2 regions of the Microbacterium maritypicum genome follow, and region 1 is predicted to be linked to the other one. Evidence: predicted binding sites of a transcription regulator. Region 1 holds the regulator's gene; the other holds the start of a gene.

Region 1 (4,418 bases):
CGACCCGAGATGTCGACGACCGCCTGCGCGAGCGCCTCATCGAGCGGCACGAGCGCATCGCCGTAGCGGGAGATGCCGGACTTGTCGCCCAGCGCCTCGAGGATCGCCTGTCCGAGCACGATCGACACGTCTTCGACGGTGTGGTGCGCATCGATGTCCGTGTCGCCCGAAGCGCGCACGGTCAGGTCGGTCAGCGAGTGCTTCGCGAAAGCGGTGAGCATGTGGTCGAAGAACGGCACCGACGTGTCGATGCGGCTCGCCCCCGTGCCGTCGAGGTTCAGCTCGAGTTCGACGGTGGACTCCGACGTGCTGCGCACGCGGCTCGCGGTGCGCGGGGTCGATGACGGGGTGCTCATGATGCCGATCCTATCGAGGCCAGAGCATCGAGGAACGCGGTGGTCTCGGCCTCGGTGCCCGCGCTGACCCTGAGGTGACCGGGGATGCCGACATCACGCACCAGCACGCCGCGGTCGAAGAGCTGCTGCCATGTCGCACGCGGATCGGCGATGCCGCCGAAGAGGACGAAGTTCGACCAGGATTCGTGGGGCGTATATCCGAGCGCCTCGAGGGTCGCGGTGATGCGGTCGCGCTGTTCGACGATCTCCTCGACCATGCCGAGCATCACGTCGGAGTTGCGCAGAGCGGCGACGGCCGCAGCCTGCGTGAGCGTGCTCAGGTGATAGGGCAGGCGCACCAGACGCAACGCATCGATGAACGTCGGATCTGCCGCCAGATACCCGACCCGCGCACCGGCGAAGGCGAAGGCCTTGCTCATCGTGCGGGAGACCGCCAGGCGCGGGCGCCCCTCGAGGAGTGTCAGCGCGGAAGGCGCGTCGTGCGGTGCGAACTCCTGGTAGGCCTCGTCGACGATCACGATGCCCCGCGCCGCCTCGTAGACGGCTTCGACGACGTCCAGGCCGAGCGGGGTGCCGGTGGGATTGTTCGGGGTGCACAGGATGATCACGTCGGGGTCCGCGGTGCGCACCTGCTCCGCTGCCTCCTCCGGTGTGATCGTGTAGTCGGGCTGCCTCGTCCCGGGGATCCACCGCGCGCCCGTGCCCTGCGCGATGAGCGGGTACATCGAGTAGGTCGGCGCGAAACCGAAAGCCGTGCGCCCGGGGCCGCCGAAGGCCTGCAGGATGTGCTGGAGCACCTCGTTCGAGCCGTTGCCCGCCCAGATCTGCTCCGGGGTGAGGCCGTGACCCAGATACTCTGCGAACGACTCGCGAAGAGTGGTGAACTCCCGGTCGGGATAACGGTTCACATCACGGATCGCGAGCGCGATGTCGTCGAGGATGTCGCTCGCCACCGCGTCCGGAATGGGATGCGTGTTCTCGTTCACGTTGAGGGCGATCGGGAGCGGTGCCTGAGGAGCGCCGTACGGAGTCAGTCCGCGAAGATCGTCGCGTAGCGGGAGATCGTTGAGGGAGAGGGTCACCCTTCCCATGTTAAGCGGCGCCCCGAGTCGATGACGCAAAGTTGCCGCAGCTCGGGCGCGACGGGATCAGTCCACGTACTGGGCCGGGATGGCGAGCGTCTGGCCGATCTGGAGCTCACCGCCACGCAGCAGGTTCATGCGGCTGATCTCACCGATGACGTCGCGCGGGTCGGCGCCGGGGGCGACACCGGTGGCGATCGACCAGAGAGTGTCACCGGGCATGACGGTCACGGTCTCGACACTGACGGCTGCCGTGTCTGCGCCCGAGGCGATCGCACTGCCACCGCTGAGTGCGGCGAAGGCGATGCCGATCGCGAGCGGCACGGAGGCGAACCCCAGCAGCACGGCGCGACCGCGCGTGGTCAGCCGGAGTCGCGTCGTAGGACGGGTCGACGCCGGAATGACTGCCGCGGTGCTGAAGCCGATGCTGCTCATGTGGTGCTCCTTAGCCTGTCCCGGAGCGGTGAAGCTGCCGGGGAAGTTGGCGTAGCGTTCGCATTCGCGTCTCGGCCGGGAGCCGTGAATGCGAAGCTACGTACCGAAGATATCTTCGAGTTCGAACATCTGTCAAGTTGTCTTCGAAACCGGATGCACGATTCTGCCGACACGCTCGAACAGATCTTCCAGATCGGGCCGTTTCTCGGATACGGTTTCGATGAGAACACCACACCACGGGCCTCCGACATTCGAAGAGCGACGTCGGAACACCGGACTTAAGGAGCACCATGAGCGAGAACTCGGCCCCCGAGTCGGAGGCACCGCGGACGCGACGCCGCAAGAGCCTGAGCCCCAAGCAGATGGCGATCCTCGAGGTCATCCAGAACTCCATCGCTCATCACGGCTACCCGCCGAGCATGCGGGAGATCGGAGACGCCGTCGGCCTGAAGTCCCTGTCGAGCGTGACCCACCAACTCGGTCAACTCGAACTGAGCGGCTACTTGCGACGCGACCCCGGCAAGACACGTGCCATGGAGGTCCTGATCGATCTCCCCGGCGCCAGCGGCGAGAACCCCGCCGACGTGGCGACTCCGGTCGGCGACGCGGCGCTCGTGCCCCTGGTCGGTCGCATCGCCGCCGGCGTGCCGATCACCGCCGATCAGCAGGTGGAGGAGATCTTCCCTCTCCCCCGTCAACTGGTGGGCAAAGGAGACCTCTTCATGCTCAAGGTCTCGGGCGAGTCGATGATCGACGCCGCGATCTGCGACGGCGACTGGGTCGTCGTGCGCTCGCAGAACAATGCGGAGAACGGCGAGATCGTGGCCGCGATGCTCGACGGCGAGGCCACGGTCAAGGTGCTGCGCCGTCGCGACGGCCACACCTGGCTCCTCCCCCGAAACTCCTCCTTCGAACCCATCCTCGGCGACGAGTCCGTGGTGCTCGGTAAGGTCGTGGCGGTGCTGCGCGCCGTCTGAGTTCAGACCATAGGCTCGGAGCATGTCGTCGCCTCACGGTTCCTGGCCCTCTCCGTTCTCCGCAGCCTCCGTCGCGGCATCCTCCCCGCGCATCGACGGGGCGCGCTTCGTCGGCTCCGAGATCTGGTGGGGAGAATCCGTGCCCGCCGAGAAGGGGCGGGTCACGGTGCGAAGCTCCTCGGGAGCCGAGATGCTCCCGGCGCCCTGGAGTGCTCGCTCCCGTGTACACGAGTACGGCGGCGGGGCATGGACCGCCGATTCCACGGGCATCCTGTACTTCGTCGATGCCGGCGATCAGCGCGTCCATCGACTGGTCGCCGGTGCCGAGCCCGTCCCGCTGACACCGGCGGGGCCATCGCACGGAGGCCTCCGCGTGCAAGACGGCCGTCTGCTCGCCGTGCGCGAAGATCTGTCGGCCGCGCCGCATACCCGCGCGATCGTCGAGATCCCGATCGACGGCTCCGCCGCGGAGGACGCGTCCGGAATTCGAGTCATCGTCGAGGGCGACGGCTTCTTCGCTCACCCCGCACTCTCGCCCGACGGCGGCCGCGTCGCCTGGATCACCTGGAACCGCGGACGGATGCCCTGGGAGGCCTCGCAGCTGCGGATCGCGCAGAGCGACGGCAGCGACGTGCACGAGATCCCCACTCGAGCGGCGTTGCAGCCCGAGTGGCTCAGCGAGACGGAGCTGATGTTCGCCGATGATCCGGACGACCGCTGGGGCCTGCATCGCATCGAACTCGACGGAGTCTCGCCGGTCGGCGCACCGCGCGCGCTCAGCCCGACCGATGCCGACACCGGCTACGGGCTGTGGGTGCTCGGCAACCGCTGGTATCGCCCCCTCGCCGACGGACGGATCGTCGCCGTCCGCACGAACGGGCGCGACGAAGTCGTCCTGATCTCACCGGACGGTGCCGCACGCCCGATCGATATCCCGGCCGACGGCCATGTGAGCATCGACGATGTGGACGGGTCGCGCGTGCTGCTCTCCGGCAGTGGCTCCGGCGTGACCGCCGGCCTGTGGTGCATCGATGTGGACTCCGGCGCGACCGTCGCCGTGCGCGGAGGTGAGCCCGTCGATGCCGAATGGATGCCGCGCGCTGTGCCGATCGAGGTCGACGGAAGGCACGGAGTCGTGCACGCCTTCGCCTACCCCCCGGCGAACCCCGACGCGACAGCCCCCGCCGACGAGCTCCCCCCGTACGTGGTGCTGGTGCACGGCGGACCGACCGCGCACGTCACCGGCGCGGCTTCCGCCGCCAACGCGTTCTACACGAGCAGGGGAATCGGCGTGCTCGACGTCAACTACGGCGGCTCCACCGGCTACGGACGCGCCTACCGCGAACGCCTGGACCGCCGATGGGGCGTCGTGGACGTCGACGACGTGATCGCCGCCGCACAGGGCCTCGCGGATGCCGGCCTCGCCGACCCGTCCCGCATCGCCATCCGCGGTGGATCCGCAGGCGGCTGGACGGTGCTCTCCGCGCTCGTGCGCGGCGGGGCCTTCGCCGCGGGGATCAGCCGCTACGGCGTGGCCGATCTGCGGATGCTGGTCGCCGAGACGCACG
Region 2 (4,418 bases), 1.5 Mb from region 1:
ACCCGCTCGGCTACATCATCGCCGCCTCCTTCTCGGAATCGTCGCTGGGACGTCCGTTCTCGGAATGGGTCGGGTTCGACAACTTCGCGGCGCTGCTGGGGGACGGGATCACCCTCCCGTCCCTCGGCAGGTCGCTCCTCTTCGCCATCCCGTCGGCGCTCATCGCGCTGATCGCAGGGTTGGCGGTCGCGCTCTCGCTCGATGCGGCCGTCAAGGGCGGGCGCATCATCCGGGTGCTGCTCCTGCTCCCGCTGATGACACCGCCGGTCATGGCCGGAGTCATCTGGAAGCTCATGCTGGCCCCCACGGGCGGGCTGCTCAACAACATCGGGCAGTCGCTCGATCCGGGCTCCGAGCCGTTCCTGTTCCTCGGGTCCAGTCCCGCCGCGATGATCTCGGTGATCACGGTCGACGCCTGGCAGTGGACGCCGTTCTGCGTCCTGCTGGTGTTCGCCGCGCTGCAGACATTGCCCACCGAGGTGTACGAGGCCTCGCAGGTCGACGGCGCCGGAGTGTGGCAGACCTTCTGGCGCATCACCCTCCCGCTGGTGCTGCCGAGCCTGATCACGGTGCTGCTGCTGAAGCTCGTCGTCTCGTTCAAGGTCTTCGACCTCGTGTTCATCATGACCAGCGGCGGGCCGGGGTTCGACACCACCGTCAGCAGCTACGAGATCTACCGCACCGGTCTGCAGACCTTCGATGTGGGGGCGGCGGCCGCGCAGACCATCGCCTTCCTCGTCCTGGTCACCATCGTCATCCTGCCGCTCAACGCCGTGCGGCAGCGCCTGCACAAGGAGAGTTGACCATGTCGCTCATGCTCCGCGCATCCGATCGCCTCGAGGAGAGCGCGACCGAGACGCTCATCGTCCCCTCCGCCCGTCGCCGAGGGCGCTCCAAGGTGCGCACGTCGAGCACGTCGCGCCCCGGGCGTCCGTCCGCACTGGTCACGGCGGTGAAGTGGGTCGTGATCGCCGTCGCGATCACGCTCGCGCTCCTGCCCGTGCTGTACATGGTCGGCATGTCGTTCAAGAGCCCGGACGACATCCTGTCGACACGGATCCTCCCCTCGCGCCTCGCGTTCGAGAACTGGACCGCGGCCTTCGAGAACTGGCCGATCCTCACCTACCTGCGCAACTCGTTCGGCGCGGCGATCATCGCCGTGCTGGTGTCACTCCTCGTGTCGATCCCCGCGAACTACGCGATGGCCCGGCTGCGCGCCGGCGGGAAGCAGACGCTCGGGCTGATCGTCTCGGCCTACGTCGCCCCGCCGGTCGTCGCGATCATCCCGCTCTTCGTGCTGGTGCGCACGGCGGGGTTGATGGACTCGGTTCTCGGGCTCGGGATCGTCGAGGGGCTGCTGCTCACGCCGGTCGCCGTCTGGCTGCTGGACGGTTTCTTCCGTGCGATCCCGTTCGAGATCGACGAGGCGGCGCAGATCGACGGATGCGGACCGCTCCGCACGCTCTGGGCGGTGATCCTGCCGCTCACCGCGCCGGGGATCGTCGCGGTCTCGATCATCGTGTTCATCCTCGCGTACAACGACTTCCTGATCCCGCTGCTGCTTACGCAGAGCGTCGATTCGCAGACGCTCCCGGTCGGCATCGCTCTGATGCAGGGCGGCCGCGAGGTGATGTTCGGGCAGATGGCGGCCGCGAGCCTGTCCGGGTTGATCCCCATCTATCTGCTGGCGCTCTTCCTGCAGAAGTGGCTCGTCGGTGGGCTGACGCAGGGGAGCGTGAAGTAGCGGGGTTGTCGGGGGTTCTGTGATGACCTGGTGTGCCTGTTGTGGCGTTCGTGGATAGCTTCGAAGCTGGCGAGTCCTGTGGAGGAGAGGTCGCGAGCGTACTGTAGCGGGATTCGGCGGAATTCTGGCATGTAATACGTAGAGATCTTCGAATGTAGCGTGTTAGTCGGTTAGAATGAAGCATGTCCACTTTGGCCGGGTTGCGCGAGGCGATGAGTACCCTCGGCGAGGCGTGGGCGGGTGCGGGCGAGGCGGGGGATCTGTCCCGGGCGCAGTTGATCGCGGTCAGTGACGCGATGGGTGCGCTGCAGCGGCGGGTGGACGCGATGCATGTCGAGGTCGCCGCGCGCCTCGCCTACGAGTCGCGGCCCGAGTTGGGGTCGGAGAGCCTGGCGAAGCAGCAGGGGTTCCGCACGGCGGCGGCGTTGATCGCCGCGACCACCGGGGTTTCCACGGGCGATGCGGCCCGGCTGGTGAAGGTGGGGGAGGCGACGGCGCCGCGCGCGGACCTTCTGGGGGCGCCGCTTCCGGCGAGGTATCCGTTGGTGCGGGCCGCGCTCGGCTCGGGCGCTCTCAGTGCGCCGGCCGCGGCGATGATCATCACGGTCCTGGATCGGTGCCGGGTGACGGCCGGGGCGGAGCGTGTCGCCCAGGGCGAGCGGGTGCTGGTCGAGAAAGCACAGGGGCTCGCGTTGGATGATGTGCGAAAGCTCGTGGTGCGGGCAGAAGCGTGGCTGGACCCCGAGGGGGTGGAGCCGAAAGAAGAGGAGCGGCGGGGGAAGCGGGCGTTGACCCTGTTCGAGCGGGACGGGATGGTGCACCTGAACGCGGTCCTCGACGCCGAGACCGCCGCCCCCGTTGTCACCGCGATCCGCGGGTTCGTGACCGCCGCGTTCGCCGCCCGGCAGGAAGCCCCCGACGCGGAGGCCCCGGATGCGGACCGGCGCACGGTCCCGATGATCCAGGCCGACGCGCTCGCGGTGTTCTGCGCGCACGTCCTCGGCTGCCAGACGCGGGTCCCGGTCGCCGGGGCCACGGTGATCGTCCGGATGAACCTCTCGGACCTGGAATCGGGGGCGGGATCGGCGGCCATCGACGGTCTCGACCAGCCGGTCAGTGTCGGGGCGGCGAGGCGGATGGCCGCCGGCGGAGGGATCATCCCCTGCGTCCTCGGGGCGGACAGTGAAGTGCTCGACTGGGGGCGGGAGAAACGCCTGTTCACCCGCGCACAACGACTCGCCCTCGTGGAACGTGATGGCGGGTGTGCGATGTGTGGGCTCCCACCCGAGATGACGAAAGCGCACCACATCCGCTGGTGGAAACGCGACCACGGGCCCACCGACCTGTCCAACGGGGTGCTGCTGTGTGAAACCTGCCACCACCGTATCCACGACAACGGGTGGGAAATCCGCGTCGACCGGCCCCGACACGGGACCGCGAACGGGGCCGGGACCGGGGGACGAGTGTGGTTCTTCCCACCCGCCTACGTCGACCCCACCCGCACCCCACGACTCGGCGGCCGCGCCCGCTTCGACATCGCCGCCTGACTGTCCGCCTGCGGATGGGTGCGGGCGGCGGATGGGGCGACGGCAGCGGATGCGGCCAGCGTCACGTCAGGATCGCTGCGATCGGCGCCCGCCGACGCCGGCCTTGCGGAGCCGGTCGGCGATGATGATTCCCAGGGCTGTGGTACCGACGCAGCTAGCCAGGGTGATCGAGAAGAACAGGGCCTGCACCGCGAGTGGGAAGCTGCCCAGATCGAACGATGCCCACGCCAGCACCGGATACACGACGCTGACCACGACCGCGCCGACATAGTGCATCCACGTGCCCCAGTACCGCCAGATCACGAAGAGGAACGGCAGCTCGGTGAACGCCGCCCACCACAGATTCGTCGCCACGCTGCCGAACCCGTAGCCGGAGAACGGCACGATCACGAGGCCGGCGAGCAGACCCACCAGGAGTCCGACCAGCGGGCGTCGCAGCAGACGCAGCGCGATGACCGACGGCAGCATCCAGAGCCCGGCCAGCGCCACGCTCGCGAACGGCGCCACGGGGAAGAGCAGCGTCGACAACCAGTTCGCCGGTGCCAGCAGCAGGCCGCCCGCCACACCGAGCGCCGCGCAGGTCAGCAGGATCGCGGTGGGAAAGCGGAACCGCCCACCCGGCTTTCGCGCGGTACCGCCCGATCCTCGCCGGGGAACCGCCGCGTCCGTGCCCGCCGCATCCACACCGCTCATGCCAGCGGCTCCGCTGCTGCCTCGCGAGCGGCCTTCGATGCGGGTGAGGCCGCACCGATCTTCCAGTACCCGCAGAAGCTGACCGCGTTCTTGTCGACACTGCGCTCGCCCACCAGGTGCTTGCGAGCGCCCGAGGCGAGCGCCTGCTCACCGGCCGCATACGCGTGGAACGGGGCATCCGGCAGCGCGGTGCGGCCCAGCGCCTGCAGCGCCAGCGCACCGGGGGCGACATCGTGAGGCCGCACGATCCAGACGACCTCGAGACCGGACGGATGCGGGAATTCCAGCGCATCCTCCGCGCTCGGCACCTCGATGATCGCCGTGCCGGTGGCATCCGCGGGCAGCGAGGCACTGATCGAGGCGATCGCCGGCAGTGCCGTCTCATCGCCGACCAGCACCACGCGGTCCGTGCCGCGCTGCGGGTTGAAGGTGAG

The links. Region 1 encodes LexA, which represses DNA repair genes until DNA is damaged. Its sites were predicted from a motif close to TCGAACANNTGTTCGA; they were not measured.
Region 2: ACCO44_RS02790 (DUF222 domain-containing protein) is a predicted target of LexA. The motif match lies at 1,881-1,896, and genes of this name have one in related genera.

The regions. Positions count from the first base shown of each region.
Region 1 is NZ_CP168030.1:2,056,641-2,061,058, reverse strand. It holds gene hisB (imidazoleglycerol-phosphate dehydratase HisB) at 1-356, opposite strand, end outside; gene ACCO44_RS10025 (histidinol-phosphate transaminase) at 353-1,438, opposite strand; gene ACCO44_RS10020 (LysM peptidoglycan-binding domain-containing protein) at 1,505-1,873, opposite strand; gene lexA (transcriptional repressor LexA) at 2,164-2,850, shown strand; gene ACCO44_RS10010 (prolyl oligopeptidase family serine peptidase) at 2,873-4,418, shown strand, end outside.
Region 2 is NZ_CP168030.1:567,294-571,711, forward strand. It holds gene ACCO44_RS02780 (carbohydrate ABC transporter permease) at 1-803, shown strand, start outside; gene ACCO44_RS02785 (carbohydrate ABC transporter permease) at 806-1,744, shown strand; gene ACCO44_RS02790 (DUF222 domain-containing protein) at 1,927-3,291, shown strand; gene ACCO44_RS02795 (ECF transporter S component) at 3,358-3,984, opposite strand; gene ACCO44_RS02800 (siderophore-interacting protein) at 3,981-4,418, opposite strand, start outside.